Regions from separate parts of the Nocardiopsis alba genome, predicted to be linked through region 1. Evidence: riboswitches for the same ligand, from Rfam matches in the RefSeq annotation. Region 1 holds a riboswitch; each other region holds the start of a gene.
The links. A riboswitch is a leader RNA that binds a small molecule or an ion and turns the genes downstream of it on or off. The one in region 1 is predicted to bind cobalamin.
Positions count from the first base shown of each region.

Region 1 (9,493 bases):
TAGAAGAAGTAGAAGACGATGATGAGGATCGCGGACACGGCGCGCAGCAGGCGCGTGCGGTCGTTGAAACGGTTCTCCAGGAAGGAGGACAGGGTGAGGGAGTCGGATTCGGCTCCGGTGCGGGAGTCGGTGACACGCTCGGTGTAGACGCGCAGGCGCGGGGCGATGATGAGCCAGCTGCCCGCGAAGCCGGAGGCCAGACCGACCGCGATCCAGGCCTCTCCCAGACCCGACACGTAGATGGCGCCGGGAAGCCCCAGCAACAGCCAACCGCTGAAGTCGCTGGCGTTGGCGCTCAGACCGCTCACCCAGCTGTTGAGGCTACGACCACCGAGTACGAAGTCGGCCTGCGAGACGGTGCGCTTGTAGACCCAGAGCCCGATACCGACCATGCCGGCGAGATATACGCCGAAGATCACGATCGACCCGATCGAGGAGTCTTCCACCCGTCACTCTCCCTTCCCTGACAAGCGCATTCCTGACTCAACGCGCTCTTTACGAACTTTGACCGCGATCATGGAGCCTTGTAGCACCGGACACAATGCCTTGTGTGCGGAACAACATCTGTTCGAGACCCCACCGAGTCATTGACCAGGCATGATTGTTCGGATGGCCAGCGCCTTACACTCCTCTTTGTCGTATCGGACATAAGAGGAGCGGATCGTGACGAGGCGTACGCTCCGCGACAGATCGCGTTCTCGCGCCGGACACCTCCACCGCGCACCCGCCACGCTCCCCGGAACACCCGGCTCCGGACGGCGACGAGAGGGAGCCGAGGATCGATCCACCGCGACGATCCGTACGAGTAGTGGGAAGGGCCCGACCGGGCTACCGTGGCCGCATGGACGCACAACCCGCCGCCATCCGCGCCCGCAGCATCGGCCCCTCGGGGATCTGTCCCCGGGGCGAGCACGACTGGAAGCCCTCCGCCCCCGGCTCGGCCCGCCACCTGTGCACGAAGTGCAATTCGATGATGACCCGCAACTACGAACCCGAGGTCGCCGAACCCGCCGCGGACTGACGGCGTTCGTCGCCCGGCCGATCCACACGGGCACGGCGGAGACGTGTACGCCCCTCCCGGCTCCGCCGCCCCGTTCCTCCCTCGGCCCTACGCCACGAGCGGTGCCGCCACGGGCCCCGACTCGGAGACGGCCACCCGACCCGCGAGTCGCTCGGACCACTGGCCCCGGTCCACGCCCAACGCCGCCTCGCCCAGCCTGAGCAGCTGCACGTCCGAGGTGCCCGCCGGGGCGAAGATGTGGTGGGCGTCGCGCAGATAGCGCTCGATCGGACGATCCGTGTACAATCCGCGGGCCGCGTGGATCTCCATGGCGTTGCGCGCCGTGTCCAAGGCGTACTCGACGTTGACGAGTTTGGCGTTGATCAGCTCGTGGTCACAGGCCGCGCCCCGGTCAAGCAGGGACACCGCGTGGTACAGCGACAGCGTCGCCATCATCAGTCGGGACTGCATCTGCCCCAGTTTCAACTTCACCGAGGGCACCTCGCACAAGGGCCTGCCGTAGCGGTGCTGTTCGGAGGCGTAGGCGCAGGTCTCCTCCACCAGGGCCCGATGGATGCCCAAGGCCACCGCGGCCAGGTTGGCCCTGCCGTACAGCACGCTGGACGAGTAGGCCACCGCCAGCCCGTCCCCCTCCTCCCCGAGCATGTTGGCGGCGGGGACACGGCAGTCCTCGAAGATCAACTCCCCGAAGCTGAACCCGTGCAACCCCATCGTGCCCTCGTGCGGGCCCAGGGAGAAGCCGGGCCGATCCGACTCGACCAGGAACGCGGACAACCCCCGCGACCCCTCCCCGGTCCGGACCACCACACCGTGCAGATCGCCGACGTGGCTGTTGCCCACGAAGACCTTCCGCCCGTTGAGCACGTAGTCGTCACCATCGCGAACGGCGCTGCCGGTCATCCCCAGGACGTGCCCGCCGGAGCCGTACTCGGTCACCGCGATCGTGGGCAGACACCGCCCCGCCGCGACCCTCGGCAGCCAGGCCGCGCGCTGGGCCGCGTTCCCGAAGTGCACGATCTTGGCCACCCCCAACTGGGAGGCCTGGACCATCGCGCCCATCGCCCCGCTGACACGGGACATCTCCTCGATGATGATCGTCTTGGCCAGATGCCCCGCGCCCATACCGCCGTAGGCCGGGTCCACGGTCACACCGATCCACCCCTGCTCCGCGATGAGCCGGGACAGTTCGTGGTCCACATGGCGGCGCCGCTCCATCTCGGGGATGCGGGGGGCCACCTCGTGCTCGGCGAACTCACGTACTTCAGCACGCAGTCGCCGGTGCCGCTCGTCTCCGAAAACGTGATCCATTGCGGGTTCTCCCTCGGTATGGGGGGACTACCTGGTCGCACCCTGGTCCGATGCCTTCGGAGGGGATTCGTTCACGCTCTGGCCTGCCCCGGCCATGACCTGGCCGGAAGCGGTCGGCACCCCGATATCCATGCGACGGAGGAGTCGGGGGTGGCCGAACGCGAAAGAGGCCCGGGGCGCGCGCCGCCCCGGGCCCCGGCAAGGGAGAGAAGGAGGAAGAGGATCCGTCCTACGGATCACGGCGGAGGCGCCGAACGCCCCCGAAAGGTCAGTCCCAGTCCAGACCGCCACCGGTCTGGTACTCGATCACCCTCGTCTCGAAGAAGTTCTTCTCCTTCTGGAGGTCCATCATCTCCGACATCCACGGGAACGGGTTCTCCGTCTCACCGAAGATCGGGGCCAGACCGATCTGCTCGGCGCGGCGGTCGGTGATGAAGCGCATGTACTGCTCGCACAGGTCGGCGTTGAGCCCCAGGACCCCGCGCGGCATGGTCTCGCGGCCGTAGGCCACCTCCAGCTCGCAGGCCTCCGTCAGCATCCGCCGGACCTCCGCCTGGAACTCCTCGCTCCACAGATGCGGGTTCTCGATCTTGATCTGGTTGATCACGTCGATGCCGAAGTTCAGGTGGATCGACTCGTCGCGCAGGATGTACTGGTACTGCTCGGCGATACCGACCATCTTGTTGCGACGACCCAGCGACAGGATCTGCGCGAAGCCGGTGTAGAACCACATGCCCTCGAAGATCACGTAGAACGCGACCAGGTCCCGGAGGAAGGCCTGGTCGGCCTCGGGCGTGCCGGTGCTGAAGTCCGGGTCCTCCAGGTTCTGGGTGTACTTGAGGGCCCAGGCGTCCTTCGCCGTGATCGAGGGGACCTCCCGGTACATGTTGAACAGCTCGCCCTCGTCCAGGCCGAGGCTCTCGCAGATGTACTGGAAGGTGTGGGTGTGCACGGCCTCCTCGAAGGCCTGACGCAGCAGGTACTGGCGGCACTCGGGGTTGGTGAGCTGACGGTAGACGGCCAGGACGATGTTGTTCGCGACCAGCGACTCCGCCGTCGCGAAGAAACCGAGGTTGCGCTTGAGCATGAGCCGCTCGTCCTCGGTCAGCCCGTCCTTGGACTTCCACAGGGCGATGTCCGCCTGCATGGCCACCTCGGTGGGCATCCAGTGGTTGTTGCAGCCGGCGAGGTACTTCTCCCACGCCCAGGTGTACTTGAGGGGAAGAAGCTGGTTGACGTCCGCGCGGGCGTTGATCATCGCCTTGTCGTCGACGTTCACACGGGCGGCGTCGCGCTCGATCTCGCCGAGGCCGGTCGTGTCGTTGTTCTCGGAAACCGTGGTCATGCTCGGTACTGGTCCGTTCTCCGGTCGAGCCGGGTCTTCTCTGCGGGGGCGGAGTGCGAGGAAGGAGGGGCGTCCGCGTCCGCGCGCGGACGCCCCCGACCGGATTACTGGCAGGCCTCGCACTCGGGGTCGTCGATGGAGCACGCCTGGTCCTCGACGATCTCGAACTCCTCCTCGGCCGCCGTGGGCTCGGCCACCGGCACCGGGGCGGGACTCGGAGAGGGAGCGGGCGCGGGGGCCGGAGCGGGCGCCGGGGTCGCCGACACCGCGTTCAGCCGGCCGTCGGTGCCCTTGAGCGTGCTCTTCTCCACGTGCGTGGCGCTCTGCGCGCGCAGGTAGTACGTGGTCTTGAGCCCCGAACGCCAGGCCTTCCGGTACAGGGCGTCCAGCTTCCTGCCGCTGGGGGCCGCCATGTACAGGTTCAGCGACTGGGCCTGGTCGATCCACTTCTGACGACGCGAACCGGCCTCCACCAGCCAGGACGGGTCGACCTCGAACGAGGTGGCGTACAGGTCCTTCAGGTCGTCCGGCACCCGGTCGATCTCCCCCAGGCTGCCGTCGTGACGCTTCAGCTCCGCGACCATCTCCTCGTCCCACAGGCCGCGCTCCTTGAGGTCGCGGACCAGGTGGTCGTTGACCACGGTGAAGTCGCCGGACATGTTCGACTTGACGTACAGGTTCCGGTAGACCGGCTCGATCGACTGGTTGACGCCCGTGATGTTGGCGATGGTCGCGGTGGGGGCGATCGCCATGACGTTGGAGTTGCGCATCCCCGTGGTGCGCACCCGCTCGCGCAGCGAGTCCCAGTCCAGCGTCTCACCGCGGTCCATGTCCAGGTCGCCGCCGCGGGCCTCGGCCAGCAGCCGCAACGAGTCGATCGGCAGGACGCCGCGGCTCCACAGGGAGCCCTCGAAGGTCTCGTAGGAACCGCGCTCGGCGGCCAGCTCCATGGACGCCTCGATCGCGTAGTAGCCGATCAGCTCCATGCTCTCGTCGGCGAAGCTCACCGCGCCTTCGGAACCGTAGGGCGTGCGGAGCTCGAACAGGGCGTCCTGGAACCCCATGAGCCCCAGCCCGACGGGACGGTGACGCATGTTCGCGCGTCGGGCCTCGGGGATCGTGTAGAAGTTCACGTCGATGACGTTGTCGAGCATGCGCACGGCGGTGCGGACGGTACGGCGCAGCCGCTCGACGTCGATGCCCTCGGCGCTCACGTGGCGGGCCAGGTTGACCGAGCCGAGGTTGCAGACCGCGACCTCGTCCTTGTCGGTGTTCAGCGTGATCTCGGTGCACAGGTTGGAGGAGTGCACCACACCGACGTGCTGCTGCGGCGAACGCAGGTTGGACGGGTCCTTGAAGGTGATCCAGGGGTGGCCGGTCTCGAACAGCATGGTGAGCATGCGACGCCACAGGTCGACGGCGGGCAGCGTCCGGTGGACCTTGATCCGCCCGGCCCGCGCCTCGGCCTCGTAGCGCTCGTAGGCCTCGACGAACTCCAGACCGTACTTGTCGTGGAGGTCGGGGACCTCGTCCGGGGAGAACAGGGTCCAGCTCCCCTGCTCCTCCACACGCTTCATGAACAGGTCCGGAACCCAGTTCGCGGTGTTCATGTCGTGGGTGCGGCGGCGCTCGTCGCCGGTGTTCTTGCGAAGGTCGAGGAACTCCTCGATGTCGATGTGCCAGGTCTCCAGGTAGGCACAGACCGCGCCCTTGCGCTTCCCGCCGTTGTGCACCAGACCGGCCGCGGTCATGTACGTCTCATCGGTCTCCACCTTGAGGTCGAAGACGGTCGGGACGATCTCCGTCTCTCCGACCTCACGGACACGGGTGAACACCATGCCCTTGTGTTCGATCCAGTTCCGCTTGGTCAGGGGACGACAGCCCACCAGCTCGGCGATGCCCTCGACCGCGGGAACCCGGATGTCGAACGCCTTGGCGGTTCCATCGAACCGGATCTCGGTGCCGTCCGAGCGGCGTCCGGTGTGCGACTGTTCACGCTCTCGGTACTGTCCGGCGGCCGGAACCCCCAGGCGGAGCAGCTGGTAGCGCACTCCCAGAGCCAGAGGACGCGAAGTGCTGGTGAAGTAGATCTCCACCCCGCGGGAGACGCCGCCGTCGGTCTCGAGCAGCCCCTGGAGCAGAGCCCTGGTCTGGGCGTGCGGGAGGTGGGAGAACCGACGGGAGATCCTCTTGTCCTTTCGAGCGTCGTAGACGTCCTCGAAGGTGAAGGGGAGGGTCGGCTCGCCCGCGCCGGTGATACGACCGGTCCGTTCGTCACGAACCGCGCCCCGGCCGAAGGACCAGTGGATCTGGAGGTAGGTCTCGTCGCGCCCCGTCTCCCAGTAGTGGATGCCCCGGCTCTCCAGGTAGTGCCGGACGAACTCCAGGTGGGTGTCGAGTTCGGGGTTGCCGGAGACCCCCCACTGCTGCCCGCCCTTCGACAGGTGGCCGTCACCGAGCAGGATCCCGTAGAGACGGGCGTCATCCTCGGTGAACCCCTCGACCGGAACGATCTCCCGGGGAACGACCTGGGCGACGTAGTCGCCCTTCTCCAACCGGCCGGCGTCGACCCACTCGGCACGGACCTTGTCGTCCTCGAGCCAGGCCAGGGTCCGGCTGTTCGACTGACCCAGCGGGACACCCTGGATCGCGTAGAAGGGGTGTCCGGAGGTGACCTCGATGTCCTCGATCGAATGCTTGATCTTCACCCGCACCATGGGATCGACCTGGTCGTACATCATGACGTCGGTGACCTCGCGGTAGACACCGCTGTGCCCCAGGACCAGATCGCCGACCTCGATCTCGGAGATGGCCTTGCTCCCGTCCGCCGTATAGACGGGTGTGTCGGGCGCGAAGCACTGGTTGACCGCGACGGCGGTGTCGTTGGCGATCTTCAGGAAGGGGACGACGCCCTGGCTCTTGCCGTTGGTGCCCTTGATGTGGGAGCCCAGGCCGCGGACCGGGGTCCAGTCGTTGCCCAGACCGCCCGAGTACTTCGACAGCATCGCGTTGTTGCCGATGCCGTGGAAGATCTCCTGGAGGTCGTCACCGATCGTGGTGAGGAAGCAGGAGGAGAGCTGCGCGCGGACCGTGCCCGCGTTGAACAGGGTGGGCGTGGAGGCCATGAAGTCGAACGAGGACAGCAGCTCGTAGAACTCGATCGCGCGGGCCTCACGGTCGTCCTCGTTGAGGGCCAGGCCCATGGCGACGCGCATGAAGAAGGCCTGCGGCAGCTCGTAGCGGACGTCGTCGCTGTGCAGGAAGTAGCGGTCGTAGAGGGTCTGGAGGCCCAGGAAGGTGAACTGCTCGTCGCGATCGGCGTGCAGGGCCCGCCCCAGCACGTCCAGGTCGAACCCGGCCAGGGCGGGGTCGAGCTGGCCGAGCTCGACGCCCCGGCGCACGTAGGCCGCCAGGTAGCCGGCGTAGCGGTCGCCCATCTCGGTCTGCCCGGCGGTCTCGTGGGCGTCGAAGACGAAGCTCAGCGCCTCGGTGCGGAGCTTGTCGAGCAGCAGACGCGCGGCCACGTAGGAGTAGTCCGGGTCGACCTCGACGAAGCTGCGGGCGGCCATGACCAGGGCGAGCTCGACCTCGGAGTCGGCGATGCCGGGGTAGAAGCCGCGCCGCGCCTCGTCGAGGACCTTCTCCGCCGAAACACCGGTGAGACCGGCGCAGGCCTCGGCCACCACGTGTTCGATCCGGTCGATGGCGGTGCCAGGGCCACCCTCGTGGGTCTGCGTGGGCCGAACGGATACGGGCGCGGCCTCGACGTCAAGGGTCATAAAGCGGCTCCAACCTCGGTAGAAGAGTCCCCGGGGGCACACGAGTGAGCACGCGGCACGCAGCAGTGGAGGTGTACGTCGAACCTGTACGGTCCACCGGTGGGTCGCGGCGGCTCTCCCTCGAAGCCCCGTCGTCGTACGCACCTGAGGTGCGTGCGGGTGGCAGGTCTTCGGACTCGTGGGCTTCCTACTCCACCGTCGCTTCCCAGGGCCTGAACGGCTCCCAGTGCCTATGACGGCTTTCGTTCCCACTCACCGCTGCGGGGCAGTCCCGGATTCGCACCGGGTTCCCTCTTGCCTCACCCGCCCCGGAGGGCCGGTGAACCACCAGCGGGAGCGATACTACATCTAGGGGATGGTGGGTTGGTACACCGCAAGATGATGGCGTGTCGCGGGTTCTTCGGACGTATCGACCGTGGCCGGATCCCGCCGCCGAACATGGTATGAGGGGGCGAGACGGCCCCGCCCGGGGTCGCTCTCACCCGGCGGGATCGATGCTCCCACAGGGTGCGGGGCGGTCGGGACCACGCCCGAGAACCCGCCGCAGGCCCCCTCCTCCCCCTCGCGTCGCTCGGGGCGGGGAAGGAAAGCTCACACGAAGCCGGCCGCCTCCGGTCGCGGGCCCGGGGTCGTCGACGCTCCGGGCCGCGGATCGGCCGGGGTCACACCTCGTCGAGGATGAGGTCCAGGTCGTCCTCGGGCCTGCCGAGGTCGGATCGGATACGGAACCGGATTCTCAGCAGTTCGAGGAAGAGGTCCTCGACGTAGGGGCTCCGCGAGCATCCGGCGTGGAAGCGCGCGCCCGCGGTGGCCCAGCGTTCGGCCCCCTCCAGGTCGTCGTGCGCGTACAGCGCCTCGGCGACGTGGATGAGGGTGGGCAGCCCGGCGGGACCGCCCGACTCCAGGCGTTCCAGGTGGTATTCGGCCTGGCGGCGTTCGTCCAGTTGCAGGAGGGCGCCCGCGCTCAGGGCGTGCGGGTCGATCACGGTGACGCCGCCGTCGTCGATCGCCCGCTGGTAGGCCGAGCAGGCACGCTCGAACTCTTGGGCGATCTCCCACTGTTCGCCCGCGCGCACGAACAGTTCGGCGCGGCCGACCTCGCTTCCCGCGTCGACCCGGTTGGCCAGGTCCAGTAGTTGGGCGGCGATCCGACCGTGCTCACCCGACCGGACGGCGTGGAATTCCAACCGGTCGAGTTCTGCCGTCGTCACGTGGGTCAACCGCATCGCCCCCATCCCCTACTCGCACTCCCGCGCGCCGATCAGGTCCTGGCACGCTCCAGGGCCTGCCAGAACCCTTGGCGCAGTCCGTCACGGACCTCGTCGCGCAACAGGTGGTCGATCGGGAGCGAGGAGCCCTGAAGCAGGCGGGCCTCCAGGTCGGAGGGCATTCGTGGCCGTCTGGCCAGAACCGCCTCCACCCATAGGGCCGGAGCCTCGCGTGCGATCGACTCCGCGAAGTCGTTCCCTTCCCTGTGCGCGACATGCACCGCTTCATCAACGGTATGCGGGGCGGGGCCCGTCTGCTGGGCATATCCAGGACTGGGGGCGGATTCCTGGTGTCCCCTGGGGCCGAATCGGTCGTCGTACTCGGGACCAGTAGGCCGCCGCTCCCCGAAACGGGGGTCGGCGCCACCGCGGCGTGCGGCGTCAGCTTCCGTACTGGTCCCATAGGTAGGGTTTGGGTCCGACCCACCTCCGAAACCCTGGTCCTCGCCGGGTCCGCCCCCGTATCTGGGGTCGGGTGCGGGTGGGGTTCTGCGGGGCGGAGGTCCCTGGGGGGCGTCGGTGGCGAAGGAGACCTGCGGGCCCGTTCCGGGGTCGAAGGCGGCCTGGGGGCCGGTACCTCCGAAGGCCGGTTGGGGTCCGGTGCCACCACCGAACCCGGGCTGGGGTCCGGTGCTGTCGTAGCCGGCAGGGCCCGTACCGAGGCCGGGGGCCGTGCCGTTCGGGGGCGCCGAGGGAAGGCCGTAGCCGTTCGGTTCGGCGCCGCGCATCGACTGGTGGGCGCCGGTGCTCGGGGGCGGGTAGGGGGTCTGGC
Region 1 is NZ_BAZE01000003.1:562,667-572,159, forward strand. It holds gene putP (sodium/proline symporter PutP) at 1-446, opposite strand, end outside; gene TR33_RS08320 (hypothetical protein) at 842-1,021, shown strand; gene TR33_RS08325 (acyl-CoA dehydrogenase family protein) at 1,109-2,329, opposite strand; gene TR33_RS08330 (ribonucleotide-diphosphate reductase subunit beta) at 2,598-3,674, opposite strand; gene TR33_RS08335 (ribonucleoside-diphosphate reductase subunit alpha) at 3,779-7,453, opposite strand; cobalamin riboswitch at 7,598-7,797, opposite strand; gene TR33_RS08340 (hypothetical protein) at 8,116-8,688, opposite strand; gene TR33_RS08345 (NYN domain-containing protein) at 8,715-9,493, opposite strand, start outside.

Region 2 (9,493 bases), on a different contig from region 1:
CACCAGGTCGGCCTCGGCCACGGAGCGGAGCCGGCGTTCGATCACCTCCCAGGGCTTGAGCCGATCCGACAGGCTCATCACCGCGAAGTCCCCACCGATCGGCGCGCCGGCACGGGCCGCCACCGCCTGGACGGCACTGACCCCGGGCAGCACCCGGACCGGCACGTCCCGGTGGACGGGGTCCTGGGCCGCCTCGAACACGGCGGTGGCCATACCGAAGACGCCGGCGTCCCCGCCCGAGACCACGGCGACGCGCTCGCCCCGACGGGCCAGGTCCAGGGCCAGACGCGCGCGGTCGATCTCGACGGTGTTGCCGGAGGAGTGGCGGGTCAGGCCCGCGCGCTGGGGGACCCGGTCGACGTAGGGGCCGTAGCCCACCACGTGGTCCACCTCGGCCAGCGCCGCCGTGGTCTCGGGGGTGATCCAGTGGTCGGGGCCGGGCCCCAGGCCGACGACCAGCAGTTCGGCCTCGGCCGTCGCGGACTCCGGGGTCCGCGCCTCCGTCACGGCGCCGTCCCTGGAGCGCCGACCGTTGAGGCTGTCCCCGGTGACCAGGATCAGGGAGAAGTAGGGCACCGTGTCGGGGTCGACCTCGGCCACCGGGAGACGGCGTTCACGATCCATCGAGGCGCGCTCGACGTAGACCGCGTGCTCCAACCGGCCGGCCGCCTCCAACGCCCGACGGACGGCGGGGAAGGTCCGGCCCAGCTTCATGATCACGGCCGCGTCGGTGTCGGCGAGCCGCCGCGCCAACTCCGGTTCGGGCAGGGTGCCGGGCAGGACCGTGAGCACGTCGGTCTGGCGGGCCAGGGGCGCCGCCGCCGTGGCCGTGGCCGCCGTGAACGCGGGCACGCCGGGCACGATCTCCGTCTCGTGGTGTTCGGAGAGCCGGTCGTGCATGTACATGTACGAGCCGTAGAACAGCGGGTCACCCTCGGAGAGCAGGACGACGTCCCGGCCGGCGTCGAGGTGGGCGGCCAGGCGCGCGGCGGACTCCTCGTAGAAGTCGGCCAGGGCCCCTTCGTAGCCGCCGGGATGGTCGGTGGCGCCGGTGGTCACCGGGTAGGTGAGCCGCTCCTCGATCGCCCCCTCGGGGATCAGGTCGGCGGCGATCCGGCGGGCGTTGGAGCCCCGTCCGGAGGCCGCGTGGTAGGCGACGACGTCCGCCTCACCGATGAGGCGGGCCGCTTTGAGGGTGATCAGTTCGGGGTCTCCCGGACCCACACCGACACCTCGAAGACGTCCGGTCACTCTTCCTCCTTGGCCAGGGCGTTGAGGGCCGAGGCGGTCATCGCCGATCCTCCCCGACGGCCGAGCGCGACCACGTGGGGGACGTCGATCCCATGCCGTTCGGCCAGCTCGGTGAGGGCCTGCTTGGACTCGGCTGCGCCGATGAACCCGACCGGGCAGCCGATGATCGCGCTCGGCCTCGGGGCCCCGTCGATCAACATCTCCATCAGGTGGAACAGGGCCGTGGGGGCGTTGCCGACGGCGACGACCGCGCCCTCCAACATCGGTTCCCACAGGGAGACCGCGGCCGCGCTGCGGGTGGTGCCCCACTCTCGGGCCAGGGCCGGCACGCGGGGGTCTCCGAGGAGGCAGAGCACCTCGTTGTCGGCCGGTAGCCGGCTCCTGGTCACCCCGGTCGCGACCATGGTGGCGTCGCACAGGATCGGCGCGCCGGCCCGCAGCGCCGCACGCGCGGCGGACACCAGACCGGGATGGACGACCAGGTCCTCGGCCAGGTCGACCTGACCGGTGCCGTGGATCATGCGCACCGCGAGCCGTTCGGCGTCGGCGGGCAGGTGGTCGAGCCGGGCCTCGCTCCGGATGGTCGCGAACGAGTCGACGTAGATCGCGGATCCGTCGTCGATGTAGTCGTAGCGCCTGGGCGGGCGTTTCGGGGTGGTCACCGTGTCCCTCCGGGGATGAGGACGCCACGCCGAGGCGTGACGACGAGTGCGTCGTGGCCGGCCGCGCGGGCCTCCTCCACGAGTTCCGTGATCGCGGCACGGTCCAGCCCCTCCTCGGGCACGGCCACGTGGCGGCCGCCGTCCGGGAGCGGGCCGTGCGGCAGGGGTGGCGCCGGGTCCGGCAGCCGGGGATCCGGCGGGGCCGGTTCGGCCAGGGGGGAGGAGAGCTCGGTGACGTGCCAGGGCGCCGTGGGACCGGAGCCGCGCCGTTCGAGGAAGGTCTCGGCGAGTCGGATCAGCGTCCCGGCGGCCTCGTCGAGGGGGACCGTCGCGCCCGGGTGTTCGCCGACCCGGAGCTGGGCCGACCGGTCGTCGAGGGCGGTCAGGCCCAGGTCACAGGTGCGGTCGAGCAGGTCGCCGCGGCCGTCGTCCAGGACGAAGAGGAAACGGCCCGGGAGGGAGGCCAGACGAGGGTTCGCGCACAGCAGCCGGTCCAGTTCGGCCGCGACCGGCCGCAGGTCGGTCCGCCCTCCCGACGTGCCCGTGCACGGGGAGACCATCACGTTGCGGACCAGTTCGTGGGTGCGCGAGGGCAGGAGTCCGGTCGCCTCCAGGGAACGGAGCGCCTCGGGGTCCAGCCTCCCCTCCCGTCCGGGCAGGGCGCGCAGTTGGAGGTTGGCCCGACCGGTGACGTGGACCCGCCCGTCGCCGTACTCCTCGGCCACCGAGGACAGGGCGGTGAGCGCCGGAGCGGGTACGCGGCCTCCGATGAGGCGGAGTCTGACCAGGAGGCCGTCGTCGGCGGGCCAGGGGCGCAGGGCTCCGGGGCAGCGGTCGTGCCGGGTTCGGGGCACGGCGGTCGGGGACATGCGGGTCCTTCGATCAGGGGCCCGTTCGCGAGGCCCGCGGGAACCTGGCGGACCGTCACCGCCAGCGCCAGCAGGTCTTCGGACTCGGGGTCGACCGATGCGGAACGCCTTCCCGGGCTCCCCGCCCAGTGGCCGTCCCGGGACCTCGGTCCCGGAACACGTCCGCCCGTCACCCTCACCGCTGCGCGTCAGTCCCGGATTCGCACCGGGTTCCCTGCTCCATGAGGTGGAGTTCGACTGGCCAGACGAGATTACCGTGTCCGGTTCGAGCGGATCGTCCCGGGGCCGCGGGGACCCTGCCTCGAGGGCCGGGAGACGTGATCAGGAGAGCGGTGGGCACGGCGAAGGGGACCCCACAGGGCCGGCACGCCCGTGGAGGGCGCCCTGGGGATCGAGGGAGGGGGCTCTCAGGAGACGCGCGCCTCGGAGCAGGAGCCGCACAGGCCCCAGTAGACGACCTCGGCCTCGTCGATCTCGAACCCGTGGTCGTCGGAGGCGGTGAGGCAGGGAGCGTGGCCGACGCTACAGTCGACGTCGGCGATGGCGCCACAGGAACGGCAGACGACGTGGTGGTGGTTGTCCCCCACCCGCGTCTCGTAGCGGGACACCGTGCCCTGCGGTTGGATGCGGCGCAGCAGACCCACGCCTGTCAGGGCCTTGAGGACGTCGTAGACGGCCTGGCTGGACACGGCGCCGATCTCTTCGCGCACGACGCGGATGATCGAATCGGTGTCCGCGTGCGGGTGGGCGTGCACGGCGGAGAGGACGGCCAGTCTGGGACCGGTCACCCGGAGCGCGGACTCGCGCAACATCCGCTCGAAGTCCGAGGGGGTCGACATACTCGTTGGACCTTCCGTCTTTTCTGGATCAACTCAAATAATGTGATCGTTCCATTCTAATGGGGCGAGAGTTCCGCCGGGCCTGCCCACACCCCTGTCACCGTGATCGACGTCGGCGTCGGCACGTGGATCACCCGACCCTCGAGCGCACCCTATGCCCGATCGTTCTCCCGATCCGGCCCGGATCATGCGCGTGGCCCGGCTTTCCGAACATCCGGGCCCCGCACGCCATTCCCTCGGGGCCCTCGAACCCACCGGCGGAGAGGGCCGCGCCCGGGGGCGGATCTCACATTCACCGACCCCGGACATGCGACCGCCACCGGCCCCGGAAGCCTCGGGGACGGTGGCGGCGCGGTGGTCGCGAGGGTCAGTCCGTGCCGGACTCCATCGCGGCGTGGTCGAGCCACTCGGCGTCGTCGACCTCGCCGCGAGAGGCGATCTCCTGAGCGCCGCCCTCGGGCATGGCGCCGATGAGACCGGTCGAGGCCGCCTGGGCGGCGCCGATCGAGGTCGGGTGCTCGCTGCCGACCATGCCGAGCCGGGAGTAGTCCTCCAGCTTGGCGCGGGAGTCGGCGATGTCGAGGTTGCGCATGGTGAGCTGGCCGATGCGGTCGCCCGGACCGAAGGCGGAGTCCTCGGTGCGCTCCATGGACAGCTTGTCCGGGTGGTAGCTGAACGAGGGGCCCGTGGTGTCGAGGATCGAGTAGTCCTCGCCCCGACGCAGCCGCAGGGTGACCTCGCCGGTGACGGCGGTGCCCACCCAGCGCTGGAGCGACTCGCGCACCATCAGGGCCTGCGGCTCCAGCCAGCGCCCCTCGTACATGAGCCGGCCGAGACGCCGACCGTCGTTGTGGTAGCTGGCGAGGGTGTCCTCGTTGTGGATGGCGTTGACCAGCCGCTCGTAGGCGGCGTGCAGCAGCGCCATGCCCGGGGCCTCGTAGATGCCGCGGCTCTTGGCCTCGATGATGCGGTTCTCGATCTGGTCGGACATGCCCAGACCGTGGCGGCCGCCGATGGCGTTGGCCTCCAGGACCAGGTCGACCGAGGAGGCGAAGGTCTTGCCGTTGATCGTGACCGGCCGGCCCTGCTCGAAGCCGATGGTGACGTCCTCGGGGACGATCTCGACCTCGGGGTCCCAGAAACGCACGCCCATGATCGGGTCGACGAGCTCGATGCCGGTGTCCAGGTGCTCCAGGGCCTTGGCCTCGTGGGTGGCGCCCCAGATGTTGGCGTCCGTGGAGTAGGCCTTCTCCGTGCTGTCCCGGTAGGGCAGGTCGCGCTCGGCCAGCCACTCCGACATCTCCTTGCGGCCGCCCAGCTCGTTGACGAAGTCGGCGTCGAGCCACGGCTTGTAGATACGCAGGGAGGGGTTGGCGAGCAGACCGTAGCGGTAGAACCGCTCGATGTCGTTGCCCTTGTAGGTGGAGCCGTCGCCCCAGATCTGGACCCCGTCCTCCAGCATGGCGCGGACCAGCAGGGTGCCGGTGACGGCGCGGCCGAGGGGGGTGGTGTTGAAGTAGGGCCGTCCACCGGAACGGATGTGGAAGGCACCGCAGGCCAAGGCGGCCAACCCCTCCTCGACCAGGGCGGCGCGACCGTCGACCAGGCGGGCGATCTCCGCGCCGTAGTCGGAGGCGCGGCCGGGCACCGACTCGATGTCGGGCTCGTCGTACTGGCCGATGTGAGCGGTGTAGGTGCACGGGACGGCACCCTTCTCGCGCATCCACGCGACCGCGACCGAGGTGTCGAGGCCTCCGGAGAAGGCGATTCCGACGCGCTCGCCGGCGGGAAGGGAAGTGAGTACCTTGGACATGACAATAAGCATGCACCCTTATGAATGAACATGCAATTCGGATCGGCGCGCGATCCTGTGACCCTCGTCATCCCACCACCCCCGACCTGCGGGTACCACCCTCCGAAACCGGGCCGCCCGGTTCGACCGGACCCCCTTCCTCCGCTCCCCGGCGACGACCACGACCCCGCGCCCCGGCCACCGTCCCATCACGGCTCCGACCAGGACGACGAGGGGGTGTTGACGCGGGAGGAGGCGCGGTATATCGCTGTCACACGGTGGGTCCGCGCACGGCAGGGGCGGGTGACGGACCCCGACGCCCCCTCCCCGCCCCGGGAGCCGCATGATCGTCATCGGTGTGTCCTCCGGCACCTCGGCGGACGGGATCGACGTCGCCGCCGCCCGGTTCGCCCTGGACGGCGACCTGATCCGGTTGACCCCGCTGGGCCACCTCGACCACCCCTACCCCGACGGTCTGCGGCGGGAGCTCCGTTCGGCCCTGCCTCCGGCGTCGACCACCCTGGAGACGGTCTGCCGGCTCGACACCCTGATAGGGCGCGAGTTCGGCAGGGCCGCGCTGGCCGGCATGGAGGCCTTCACCGAGGGCCGGGCCGACCTGATCTCCTCGCACGGGCAGACGCTCTTCCACTGGGCCGAGGGGCCCACCGTGCACGGCACCCTCCAGATGGGCGGACCCGCCTGGATCGCCGAGGCCACCGGGGTCCCCGTGCTCTCGGACCCGCGCACCGCCGACGTCGCCGCGGGCGGCCAGGGCGCCCCGCTGGCCGCCGTCCTGGACACCCTGCTGTTGGGCGAGCGGAACGAGGCCACCGCCGCGCTCAACCTCGGCGGGATCGCCAACGTGACCGTCGTACGCCCGGGGCGAGACCCCCTGGCCTTCGACACCGGCCCCGCCAACACCCTGCTCGACTCCGCCATGCGGCTGATCACCGACGGGGCGATCGACCTCGACGTCGACGGGCGGCTCGCCCGCTCCGGCGCCCCCGTCCCCGAACTCCTGGACCACCTGCTGGCCGAGCCCTACTACCGACAGGCCCCGCCCAAGTCGACCGGTCCGGAGCTGTTCGGGCCCGACCACCTGGAGGCGGCCCTGCGCGCGACGGGCCGCCCCGACGACGGCGACCTGCTCGCCACCCTGGTCGAGCTCACCGCCGTCACCGTCGCCGACGCCCTGCGCCCCCACGGGGTCGTCGAGGTGCTGGCCTCCGGAGGCGGCACCCGCAACCCGGCCCTGATGGATCGGCTCGCCGCCCGGCTCGGACCGGCCCGGCTGGACACCGTCGACGCCCTGGGGTTGGACGGCGACGCCAAGGAGGCCTACCTGTTCGCCCTGATCGGCTTCCTGAGCGCGCACGGACTCCCCGCCGCACTCCCCGCGTGCACCGGGGCCCGCCATTCCGCCATCGCGGGCTCCTTCACCCCGGGATCCGGGCCGCTCCGGCTCCCCGAACCGGCCGATCGGCCCCCGCGACTCCTACGCGTCGAACCGGCCCCCTGATCCGGGTCGCCGACCTTCACGGGACCTCGGACCCGGCCCCCGTCCCCGGAGCCCACCGCCCGCCCCGTCGACCCTCCGGAGGAACCGCCCGGTGCAGACCATCGACATCGTCGTCATCGTCCTCTATCTGCTGTGCTCGGCCTGGTTGGGGCTGAGGCTGTCCGGTCGCCAACGCGACATCAAGGACTACTTCATCGGAGATCGGCGGCTGCCCTGGTGGGCCGTGTGCCTCTCCGTGGTGGCCACCGAGACCAGCGCGCTCACCGTGATCAGCGTTCCCGGGATCGCCTACCTGGGCGACGTCACCTTCCTCCAGGTCGCCGTGGGCTACCTGATCGGCCGGATCGTGGTCGCCTTCCTGCTGCTGCCCCGCTACTACCGGGGCGAGATGACCACCGCCTACGCCTACCTGGGGCTGCGGTTCGGTCGAGGCATGCAGGCCACCGCCTCGGTCACCTTCCTGTTCACCCGGCTGCTCGCCGACGGGGTGCGCCTGTTCGCCGCCGCCATCCCGATGAAGATCGTCTTGGACTCGTTCGGTCTCGGCGTCTCCTACTTCGCGATCGTCGCGGTGATGGGCGCCGTGACCATCCTGTACACACTGGTCGGCGGGATCCGCGCGGTGGTGTGGGTGGACGTGCTCCAGATGGGCCTCTACGTCCTCGGCGGGATCGTGGCCCTGGTGGTCATCACCGTGAACCTGGACGTGAACTTCCTGTCGGTCGCGGCGGAGGAGGGCAAGACCCGGTTCCTCGACCTCACCTCCGACCCCGTCTCCTCCCCCTACGCGACGGTCACCGCCGTCCTGGGCGGGGCCCTGCTGTCGACCGCGTCGCACGGGGCCGACCAGATCATCGTGCAGCGGCTCCTGGGATGTCGCAGCCTGCGCGACGCGCAGAAGGCCGTGATCGTCAGCGGGGTCGTGGTGTTCGCCCAGTTCGCGCTGTTCCTGACCGTGGGTCTGGCGCTCTACTCCTACTTCGAGCGGGCCACGATCGAACGGCTCGGGATGGGCACCTCCGACGAGCTCTTCCCGGTGTTCATCGCCGAAGGGCTTCCCCCCGGTCTGTCCGGGCTGTTGTTGGCCGGGATCATCGCCGCCGCGATGAGCACCCTGTCGTCGTCCCTGTCGGCCCTGTCGTCCTCCTCCATGTCCGACCTGTACCAGCGGTTCTCGCGCCGGACGCTCTCGGACGGCGAGGCCCTGCGCCTGAGCCGACTGTTCACCCTGGGCTGGGGTCTGGTGTTCATCGTCGCCGCCGCGATGTTCACCGGCACCGACAACCCGGTGGTCGAACTGGGGCTGTCGGTCGCCAGCATCACCTACGGAGGGTTGCTGGGGGCGTTCTTCCTGGGTCTGTGGGTGCGCCGGGCCCGCCAGGCCGACGCCGCCGTCGCCTTCACGGTGGCCGTGGCGACCATGGCCTGGCTGTTCCTGTTCGCCCCGGGATTGGTCGGTTTCACCTGGTACACGGCGATCGGCAGCGCCATCACCGTGGGTCTGGGCGCCCTGCTGTCCCTGCGCCATCGGGACGAGGCCCCGGAGATCGAGACGGCGGAACGCCCCTCCCCGCTGGAGGAGGAGCGCCCCTGAGCCGCGGTCCGGGACGGGGCCACGACGGTCCCGTCCCGGACGGCGCGGATCATTCGTACTCGGTGCCGCCCTTGCGGGTGAGGTAGGCGTCGGAGACGAACTTGGCGATCGCGCGACCGCCCAGCTCCTTCGAGAACCGTTCCCTGGCCGGTCGGACCACGAGGCCCTCACGGATGTTCAGGGCGCGCCCGCTCCAGGTCTCGGCGCCCGAGGCCGCCGCGATCAGCAGAGCCTCGTCGTAGGGGCCCTCGTGGAGCACGGGGACCGCGGGCAGCCCCACCTCGGCGAGGAGACCGCCCAGGTCGGCGGAGTCGACCCAGACACGTCGACCGTCCACGTCCAGAGCGACGTCGAACACGGCGTACCCCGGCGCCTCCTCGGTCCGGCCGGTCTCTCCGTAGCCCAGGTCCTGGACACCTGAGCCGAAGACCTCACCGAACACGCCTACCCTGCGGGCTCCGAAGCGCTCGGCCAGCGCGCGGGCGGCCTTGCCGACCTCGGCGGCGCGGACCGCCCTCCAGTACAGGTTCCCGTCGTCGGGGGCCAGGGCGAGGTTCTTGCCACCGTGTCCCTTCGAGGAGACGAACTCCTCGCCGCTCTCGGCCAGCAGCGTGTAGAGGCAGGCGGTGCCGTGGATCTTCTCGGTGGCGACGACCGGCTCGCCCGGCTCGAAGACGCCCGGGTAGCGCTTGACGTTCTCGATCTCGATCCACCTGAGGAGATCCGGGGCGGCCACGACGTCGCCGCTCAGGTGCACGGGCACCTCCGGGACCCACTTGGTGATCCCGAGTTCGGCGGAGAGGTCGGTGCCGGCCTCGTGCTCGGCCGCCAGGTCGCGGTCGGCGAGCGCGGCGGGACGGCAGACGATGCCCTGGGAGAGCTCGCCTCGGAGCCGGATGGCCTTGACCCGGTTCCGTTTCGACCCCGCGAGCCGTCCGGTCAGACCGATCTCCTCGATGAGGTCCTC
Region 2 is NZ_BAZE01000013.1:129,126-138,618, reverse strand. It holds gene TR33_RS21860 (precorrin-2 C(20)-methyltransferase) at 1-1,251, opposite strand, end outside; gene TR33_RS21855 (precorrin-8X methylmutase) at 1,248-1,913, opposite strand; gene TR33_RS21850 (ferredoxin-like domain-containing protein) at 1,910-2,782, opposite strand; cobalamin riboswitch at 2,835-3,038, opposite strand; gene TR33_RS21845 (Fur family transcriptional regulator) at 3,190-3,621, opposite strand; gene argG (argininosuccinate synthase) at 3,989-5,434, opposite strand; gene TR33_RS21835 (anhydro-N-acetylmuramic acid kinase) at 5,757-6,932, shown strand; gene TR33_RS21830 (sodium:solute symporter) at 7,024-8,526, shown strand; gene TR33_RS21825 (RNA ligase (ATP)) at 8,576-9,493, opposite strand, start outside.
Region 2: another riboswitch for cobalamin. It lies ahead of TR33_RS21850 (ferredoxin-like domain-containing protein); the one in region 1 lies ahead of TR33_RS08335 (ribonucleoside-diphosphate reductase subunit alpha).

Region 3 (9,493 bases), on a different contig from region 1:
GAGGGAGAGACCCTCCTGACGACCACCTTGAAAGAGCTCGACACCACCACGATCGACATGCGCTGTCTGCTGATCGTGGGCGCCTCCGGGACCCGGGTCGACCCGGCCGGCCGGGTCTGGACCCCCAGGTGGGTGAGGACGTGACCGTCCACTTCGTGGGGGCGGGCCCCGGCGCCGCCGACCTGCTGACGCTGCGCGCCGCCCGCATGCTGGCGGCGGCCGACGTGGTGCTCTACCCCGGCACCTACGTGGACGCGGAGGTTCTCTCCCACTGCGCGTCCGACGTCGAGGCGATCGACACCCAGGGTCTGGACCTGGACCGCATCACCGAACTGTTGGTCGCGGCGCACTCCGGGGACCGCGAGGTCGTGCGGCTCACCTCGGGCGACCCGTCGCTGTACTCCGCGTTGTCCGAGCAGACCCGCCGACTCGACGCCCACGGCGTCCCCTGGGACGTCACCCCGGGGGTGCCCGCCTACGCGGCCGCCTCGGCCATGGTCGGTCGGGAGCTGACCGTGCCGCTGGTGGCCCAGTCGGTGGTGCTGACCCGGACCCGGGCCCGTTCGACGGCGATGCCGGACACCGAGAGCCTGTCCGCGTTCGCCCGGACGCGGGCCACCCTGGTCCTGCACCTGGCGATCCGCCGCGTCCGGGAACTGATGGTCGAGATCGCCCCCGAGTACGGCGACGACTGCCCGGTGATCGTGGTGCACAAGGTCGGCCATCCGGACGTGTCGGTGCTGCGCGGCACGGTCGCCGACATCGCCGACCTGGTGGAGGGAGCCGGACTCCGGCAGGCGGCCGTGATCCTCGTGGGCCGGGCCCTGGACCCGCGCGGGGGAGGGGAGTCCCACCTCTACGATCCGTGCCGCCCCAGGGTCAAGGGTCGACCGTCAGAGCCCACTGGGTGACCGTGCGCGCGGGCGTCCACCCGGTGAAGGTGCCGACGGGCGCGGCGGTCTCGACCTGGATCCGGGTGAGCTCTCCGCCGTGACGACGGCGGGCGTCCGCGAGCAGGGCCTCGGTCTCCAGGGTCACGCCGTGCACCACGAGCCGGCCGCCCGGCGACAGGGCGTCCAGGCAGGCGTCGAGTACGCCCGGCCGGGTCGCGCCACCGCCGACGAACACCGCGTCGGGCCCGGCGAGATCGCCCAGCGCCTCCGGGGCCCGGCCGGTGACCACCCGGAGACCGGGGACCCCCAGCCGTCCGGCGTTGCGTTCGATCCGCGCCGCCCGGTCGGCGTTCGCCTCCACGGCGTCGGCCGAGCAGGTCGGGTGGGCGCGCATCCACTCGATGCCGATCGATCCGGCCCCCGCGCCCACGTCCCACAGGTGCTGTCCGGGCGAGGGCGCCAATCGGGCCAGGGCCGAGGCGCGCAGGTCCCGTTTGGTGAGCTGGCCGTCGTGTTTGAAGGCGTCATCGGGAAGTCCGGTGACCAGGCCGTACCCGACCGGTCCGGCGAGTTCGAGGGCGAGCACGTGCAGGGCGGAGACCTTCTCGGCGGGGATGGACGCCCATCCTTCGGCCGTGCCCTCCAACCGTGACTCCGAGGGCGCGCCCAGGTCGCCCAGGACCGTCATCCGGCTCTCTCCGTACCCGGCGCCGACCAGCATCCCGGCGACCGTCGCGGGCGTGCCCGCGTCGGAGGAGAGCACCAGGACACGACGTCCCGGCGCGAGCCTGCGCAGAAGCGGGCGGGGGTCCCGGCCGACGAGGCTCACCACGGCGCACCGTTCGGCGGGCCACCCCATACGGGCGCGGGCCAGGGCGACGGAGGAGACGGCCGGTTCCAGACGTACGGTCTCGGGACCCAACGCGTCGATCAGGGTGGTGCCGATCCCCGACACCAACGGGTCTCCGGAGGCGAGCGCCACCGTACGGGCCCCGTCGAGGGAGGCCAACAGGTCGGGCAGCCCCTCACGGAGCGGGGAGGGCCAGGGCTCGCGGCGTTGCCCGGGCGTCTCCGGAAGCATGGACAGGTGCCGGTGGCCGCCCAGCACCACCTCCGCCTCCAGAACCAGCGTGCGCAGGCGTTCGGGCAGCCCGGACCAGCCGTCGGCCCCGACACCGACGACGGTGATCCCGACCCCTTCGGCGGGGAGGGGCGTCTCGCCCGGCAGGGCCCGGCCGGGCACCCGACGGGGAGGGCGCGTGTCGTCCTTCATGGCCCTGACGCTATCGTGGCGGGCAACAGGCGCGAGGTGCCCCTGCCCGCCCGGCCATCGGAAACGGTGGTGACGGCGGGAGGGGAGAATCTGGGAAGCCCGGTGAGATTCCGGCACAGGCCCGCTGCGGTGAACCGAGCCTCCGTGAGGAGGACCCGGCAAGTCCGAAGACCGGCCTCGCGCCCGCCCATGACGTATGGCGAAACGAGCGGGAGCCTCACATGCCATTGCGGTCTTCGCACTTTCCCTTCTCCGCGATCGTCGGTTGCGACACCGAACCCCTCGACGACCTCGGACTCTCCCTGGTCCTGACCAGCGTCTCGCCGGAGATCGGCGGCGTCCTGGTCCGCGGCGAGAAGGGCACCGCCAAGTCCACCGCGGTGCGGGCGCTGGCCTCCCTGCTGCCGCCCATCGACGTCCATCGCGGGGACCGCTTCTCCGTGGACCCGGCCGACCCCGGACAGCACTCGCCCGACGGTCCCTTCGGCCCCGAGACCCCGGTGGAGAGCCGGCCGGTCCGGCTGGTCGAACTCCCCGTCGGCGCCACCGAGGACCGGGTCCTGGGCTCCCTGCACCTGGAGCAGGCGCTCACCCGAGGACAGGTCGCCTACGAACCCGGACTACTGGCCCGAGCCCACCGCGGGCTGCTCTACGTCGACGAGGTCAACCTCCTCCACGACCACCTGGTCGACCTCCTGCTGGACGCGGCGGCCACCGGCCGGGTGACCGTCGAACGCGACGGCTTCTCCGTGGAGCACACGGCCCGCTTCCTGCTCATCGGCACGATGAACCCGGAGGAGGGCGAGCTGCGCCCGCAGCTCCTCGACCGTTTCGGGCTCACCGTGGAGATCGCCGCGCCGACCGAGCCCCGTGCCCGCGCCGAGGTGGTCCGACGCCGGATGGCCTACGACACCGACCCGGCCGGCTTCGCCGAGCGCTACCGCGAGACCGAGCGGGCCCTGTCCGCGCGTATCGCCGAGGCGCGCGACGCCCTGGACCGGGTCCGGCTGTCCGAGGCGGCGCTGCTCAAGATCGCCGAGGTGTGCGCCGCCTTCGAGGTCGACGGTCTGCGCGCCGACATCGTCACCGCCCGCACGGCGGTCGCGCACGCCGCCTGGGAGGGGCGGACCGAGGTGACCCGCGCCGACATCCGCCGCGCCGCCACCCTCGCCCTGCCGCACCGGCGCAGGCGCAACCCCTTCGACGCCCCGGGGCTGGACGAGGAGCTCCTCGACCGGGTCCTGGGCGAGGAGGAGCTCCCGCCCGATCCGCCGGAACCCTCGGGCCCGGACGGCGGCGACGACCCCGTCGACACCCCGCCCGAGGGCGACGGCGCACCGGACGCCGAAGGCCCCGAACCCACCGAGGGCCCGGCCGACGGACCGATCGGTGAGGAGACCGGCCCGGAGCCGGAGACGATCCCGGAGCCCGCTCCGCACGAACCCGTGGGCGAGGATCGCCCCGACTCCGAGTCCCGGCCGTCCGCCGCCCCGCTCCCCACGGCCAAGGCGGCCGCCCCCTACCGCCCCCGTACGTTCACCGTGCGGGGGACCGGAGAGGGCGCCGACGGTCGACGCAGCCGCGCCATCGGAACCCGGGGCCGCCGGGTCGGCGCCTCCCGCCCCGGCCCGGGCCGGGGCTCCTCGCTCCACCTGGTGGAGACCGTGCGGGCCGCCGCCTCACGACCGGGCGAGGGGGAGCGGATCCGGCTGCGTCCGGAGGACCTGCGCGTCGCGATCCGGGAGGGCAGGGAGAGCAACCTGGTCCTGTTCTGCGTCGACGCCTCCGGCTCCATGGCCGCGCGCAAACGCATGACCGAGGTCAAGACCGCGATCCTCTCGCTCCTGCTGGACGCCTACCGCAGACGCGACAAGGTCGGCCTGATCACCTTCCGGGGGAGCACGGCCGAACTCACGCTGCCGCCCACCCGTTCGGTGGACGTGGCCGCCGTCCGTCTCGACGAGATGCCCGCCGGCGGCCGCACCCCGCTCGCCGAGGGGCTGCTGGAGGCCGCCCGGGTGGTCCGACGGGAACGCCTGCGCGACGCGCGCCTGCGTCCGCTCCTGGTCGTGGTCACCGACGGCCGGGCCACCGGGGGACGGGGCGCCGTCGGCCGTGCCCTGGACGCCGCCGACCACGTCGCCGGACTCGGGGTCACCACGGTCGTGGTGGACAGCGAGTCCGGTCCCCTGCGTCTGGGGCTGGCCGCCACCCTCGCCGCCCGCCTGGACGCCGACCATCTGCCCGTCGGCGAGGTCGACGCCGACGCCCTGAGCGACGCCGTACGAGAAAGGGCCGCCTGATGCCCCAGGGACAGCCGTCCGTCGTCCCCGACGACGGACTCACCACACGCCAACGCCGCAACCTTCCGCTCCTGGCCGTCCACACCGGTGACGGCAAGGGCAAGTCGACGGCCGCGTTCGGTCTGGCCCTGCGCGGCTGGAACCAGGGCTGGCGGATCGGGGTGTTCCAGTTCGTCAAGTCGGCGAAGTGGCGCATCGGCGAGCAGACCGTCCTGGAACGCCTGGGCCGGCTCCACGAGGAGACCGGCGAGGGCGGCCCGGTCGAATGGCACAAGATGGGCTCCGGCTGGTCCTGGATCCGCCACCGCGACGGGGCCGAGGACCACGCGGCCGCCGCCGCGCAGGGGTGGGAGGAGATCAAGCGCAGACTCACCGAGCAGACGCACGACCTGCTCATCCTCGACGAGTTCACCTACCCGATCGCCTGGGGGTGGGTCGACGTCGAGGACGTCGTCGCCGCCCTGGAGAGCCGTCCCGGACGCCAGCACGTGGTGATCACCGGCCGTCGGGCCGACCCGCGTCTACTGGAGGCCGCCGATCTGGTCACCGAGATGACCAAGGTCAAGCACCCGATGGACGCCGGCCGGAAGGGCCAACGAGGGATCGAATGGTGACGTCCCCCCTCCGCCCGGAGGGGACCGCCCCGCCCCGGTTGATGATCGCCGCGCCCATGACGGGGCAGGGCAAGACCACGATCGCGACCGGGCTGATGGCGGCGCTCCGGGCCGCCGGTCACACGGTGAGCGGGCACAAGGTCGGGCCCGACTACATCGATCCCGGTTACCACGCCCTGGGCACCGGACGGCCCGGCCGCAACCTCGACCCCCACCTGGTGGGCGAGGAGCGGGTGGCGCCGCTGCTCCTGCACGGGGCGCGCGGCGCCGACATCGCCGTCGTCGAAGGCGTGATGGGGCTGCACGACGGACGGATCGGCACCGACGGGTTCGCCTCCTCCGCGCACGTGGCGGCCCTGACCGCGACCCCCGTGGTGCTGGTCGTGGACGTGTCCCGCATGTCGCGTTCGGCGGGGGCCCTGGTGGCGGGGATGGTCGCCTACGATCCCGCGGTCGAGGTCGTCGGGGTCATCCTGAACAAGGCCGGGTCGGCCCGCAACGTCGCCGAGATCGCCCGGGCCATGCCGATCCCCGTCCTGGGGGTGGTCTCCCGCGACGAGGAGATCGCCGCGCCCTCCCGCCACCTGGGGCTGGTCCCGGCGGCCGAACGGGCCGAGTCGGCCCGCGCCGTCGAACGGCTCGGCGAGCGCGTCGCGCGCGACGTCGACCTGGACGCGCTGGTGGAGCTGGCCCGTTCCGCCCCGGCCCTGGACGCCCGCCCCTGGGATCCCGCCGACGAACCGGGGATCGCCGCCGCCGACGGTCCGCGGCCGGTGATCGCGGTGGCCGGCGGCCGGGCCTTCACCTTCCGCTACCCGGAGACGGAGGAGTTGCTCACCGCCGCCGGATGCGAGGTCGTGGCCTTCGATCCGCTCGTGGACACCGCGCTGCCCTCCGGGACCCGGGGCCTCTACCTCGGCGGCGGCTTCCCCGAGGTGTACGCGGGTCGGCTCGCCGCCAACCGGGCCCTGCTGACCGAGTTGCGCGACGCCGTCCGCTCCGGGGTGCCCACCGTCGCCGAGTGCGCCGGCATGCTCTATCTGGCCGGGTCGCTCGACGACAGGGCCATGGCCGGGGTCCTTCCCGCGCACGCCCGGATGACGGAGCGGCTCACCCTGCGCTATCCGGTGGCGACCGCGCCCGGAGACACGCTGCTCACCCGCGCGGGCGAGAGCGCCACCGGTCACGAGTTCCACCGCACCCGCATGAGCCCCGGAGCCTGCGCCGAACGCCCGGCCTGGGTCGTCGATGGAGCTCCGGAGGGCTTCGCCTCCGACACGCTGCACGCCTCCTACCTGCACCTCCACTGGGCCGGCCGTCCTCGCTTCGCGGCACGTCTGGCCGACGCCGCGCGCGCGACCCCGCCCCCCGTGCCCGCCTCCGTCCCGGCACCCGACCTCGTGTCCCTGAAGGCGGAGGCGGTGGCGGAACCCGTCGCCGACCCGCTCCGCCATCACGGTGACGTCGAGGTGGGCGAGGGGATGCTGGACCTCGCCGTCAACGTCCATCCGGGGCGGCGTCCCGTGTGGCTCGACCGCGCCCTCGCCGAGAGCCTGCGCGAGATCGACGCCTACCCCGACCCCGCACCGGCCCGGGCCGCGATCGCCCGCCGTCACGGGCGCGGGGTCGACGAGGTGCTGCCCACCGCCGGAGCGGCCGAGGCGTTCACCCTGATCGCGCGGCTCCGTTCCTGGCGGCGGCCGGTCGTGGTCCACCCCCAGTTCACCGAACCGCACGCCGCGCTCGAACAGGCCGGACACGCCGTCACGAGCGTGCTCTGCCCGGCCGAGAACGGTTTCGTCCTCGACCCGGACGCCGTCCCCGACGACGCGGACCTGGTGGTCGTGGGCAACCCCACCAACCCCACCGGAGTTCTCCACCCCGCCCGTGACCTGCGTCGACTCTGCCGCCCCGGGCGATTGGTCGTCGTCGACGAGGCGTTCATGGACGCGGTGCCGGGAGAGCCGGAGAGCCTGGTCGAGGAGCGGATCGAAGGGCTGGTGGTGTTGCGCAGTCTCACCAAACACTGGTCGATCCCCGGCATCCGGGCCGGATACCTCGTCGGCGACTCCGGGACCGTGCGCGGACTGGAACGGGCGAGCACGCCCTGGTCGGTGTCCACCCCCGCGATCGCGGCCATGATCGCCTGTACCTCGGAGGAGGCGGTCCCCGAGGCGGAGCGCCGCGCCCGTGAACTCGACGGATGGCGCTCCCATCTCGAAGCCGGGCTGCGCGAGGCCGGGGCGGGGTTCGTCCCCTCACGGGCTCCGTTCGTCCTCGTGCGGGCCGGGGAAGGGGCGCACGCGCGCCTGCGCGCCCAGGGGATCGCGGCGCGCAGGGCCGACACCTTCCCGGGGCTGGACCCCTCCTGGATCCGGGTGGCCGTACGCTCGCCGGAGATCACGCGTCGTTTGACGGCCGCCCTGGCCGGCCTCGTCCCGGACACCGCCCCTTCGGCCTGATCCGGGACGGGCCGGTCGCGTTCACCCCGTTCTGTCCTCGCCCTGTGTCACGATGTGGCGCGTGGCCGAGGAGGGCGTCGAGCAACGGCGACCGTGTGGCCGGACAGGCGACCCGCCCGGATCGGTGTGGACGTCGAGGAGGTCCAGGGGATGGAAGAGACGATGAGCACCGGTTCCGGACACGCCGCCGACGGCCACGACCTGATCCGCGTGCGGGGCGCGCGGGAGAACAACCTCAAGGACGTCGCCGTCGACCTGCCCAAGCGCAGACTCACGGTGTTCACCGGGGTCTCGGGATCGGGCAAGAGCTCGCTGGTGTTCGACACGATCGCCGCCGAGTCGCAGCGGATGATCAACGAGACCTACAGCACCTTCGTCCAGGGGTTCATGCCGCGCACGGAGCGGCCCGACGTGGACCTGCTCGACGGATTGACGACCGCGATCATCGTCGACCAGGAGAGGATGGGCTCCGACCCCCGCTCCACGGTCGGTACCGCCACCGACGCCAACGCCATGCTGCGCATCCTCTTCAGCCGGCTCGGAACCCCCTACGTCGGCCCGCCCGGGGCGTTCGCCTTCAACGTGCCCTCGGTCAAGGCGAGCGGCGCCATCACGGTCGAGCGCGGGGCGAGGAAGGCGGTCAAGGCGACCTTCAGCCGGACCGGCGGTATGTGCGTCACCTGTGAGGGCCGCGGCACGGTCTCCGACATCGACCTCTCGCGCCTCTACGACGACACCAAGGCGATCTCCGAGGGCGCCTTCACCATCCCCGGATGGAAGTCGGACAGCTTCTGGACCGTGCGGCTCTACGCCGAGTCGGGGCTGGTCGACCCGGACAAGCCGATCCGCGAGTTCACCGACAAGGAGAGGTGGAACCTCCTCCACCACGAGCCCGTCAAGGTCAAGATCGACGGGGTCAACCTCACCTACGAGGGGCTGATCCCCAAGATCCGCAAGTCGTTCCTGTCCAAGGACCGGGAGGCGATGCAGCCGCACATCCGGGCGTTCGTGGACGAGGCCGTCACCTTCACCACCTGCCCCGACTGCGACGGGACCCGCCTCACCGAGAGGGCGCGCTCATCGCGGATCAGAGGGGTGAACATCGCCGACGCCTGCGCGATGCAGATCAGCGATCTGGCCGACTGGGTCCGGGGGCTCGACGGGATCGAGGAGAGCGCCGAGGCCGGAGGAGGCGAGGCGCGCGGCACGGTGGCGCCGCTGCTCACCACCCTGCGACGGACCCTCGACTCGTTCGTGGACATCGGCCTGGGCTACCTTTCCCTGGAACGTCCCTCGGGCACCCTGTCGGGCGGCGAGGCCCAGCGCGTCAAGATGATCCGACACCTGGGCTCCTCCCTCACCGACGTCACCTACGTCTTCGACGAGCCCACCATCGGCCTGCACCCCCACGACATCGGTCGGATGAACGAACTGCTGCTGAACCTGCGGGACAAGGGCAACACGGTGCTGGTCGTGGAGCACAAGCCCGAGACGATCGCCATCGCCGACCACGTCGTCGACCTCGGACCCGGGGCCGGGACGGAGGGCGGAAGCGTCGGTTTCGAGGGGGACGTCGAAGGACTGCGCTCCTCCGGCACCCTCACCGGACGCCACTTCGACGACCGGGTCCGGGTCAAGGAGAGCACGCGCACGCCCACCGGGGTCCTGCCGATCCGCGGCGCGAAGGCCAACAACCTGCGCGACGTCGACGTCGACATCCCGCTGGGGACGCTCGTCGTGGTCACCGGCGTGGCCGGCTCCGGCAAGAGCTCCCTGGTGCACGGCTCGATCTCCTCCGACGCGGGCGTGGTCTCGATCGACCAAGGCGCGATCCGCGGTTCCCGACGGAGCAACCCGGCCACCTACACCGGGCTCCTCGACCCGATCCGCAAGGCGTTCGCCAAGGCCAACGGGGTCAAGCCGGGACTGTTCAGCGCCAACTCCGAGG
Region 3 is NZ_BAZE01000013.1:138,739-148,231, forward strand. It holds gene TR33_RS21860 (precorrin-2 C(20)-methyltransferase) at 1-144, shown strand, start outside; gene TR33_RS21865 (cobalt-precorrin-4/precorrin-4 C(11)-methyltransferase) at 129-911, shown strand; gene TR33_RS21870 (bifunctional cobalt-precorrin-7 (C(5))-methyltransferase/cobalt-precorrin-6B (C(15))-methyltransferase) at 880-2,166, opposite strand; cobalamin riboswitch at 2,222-2,360, shown strand; gene TR33_RS21875 (VWA domain-containing protein) at 2,394-4,469, shown strand; gene cobO (cob(I)yrinic acid a,c-diamide adenosyltransferase) at 4,469-5,083, shown strand; gene TR33_RS21885 (bifunctional hydrogenobyrinic acid a,c-diamide synthase/histidinol phosphate aminotransferase CobBC) at 5,077-7,545, shown strand; gene TR33_RS21890 (ATP-binding cassette domain-containing protein) at 7,696-9,493, shown strand, end outside.
Region 3: another riboswitch for cobalamin. It lies ahead of TR33_RS21875 (VWA domain-containing protein); the one in region 1 lies ahead of TR33_RS08335 (ribonucleoside-diphosphate reductase subunit alpha).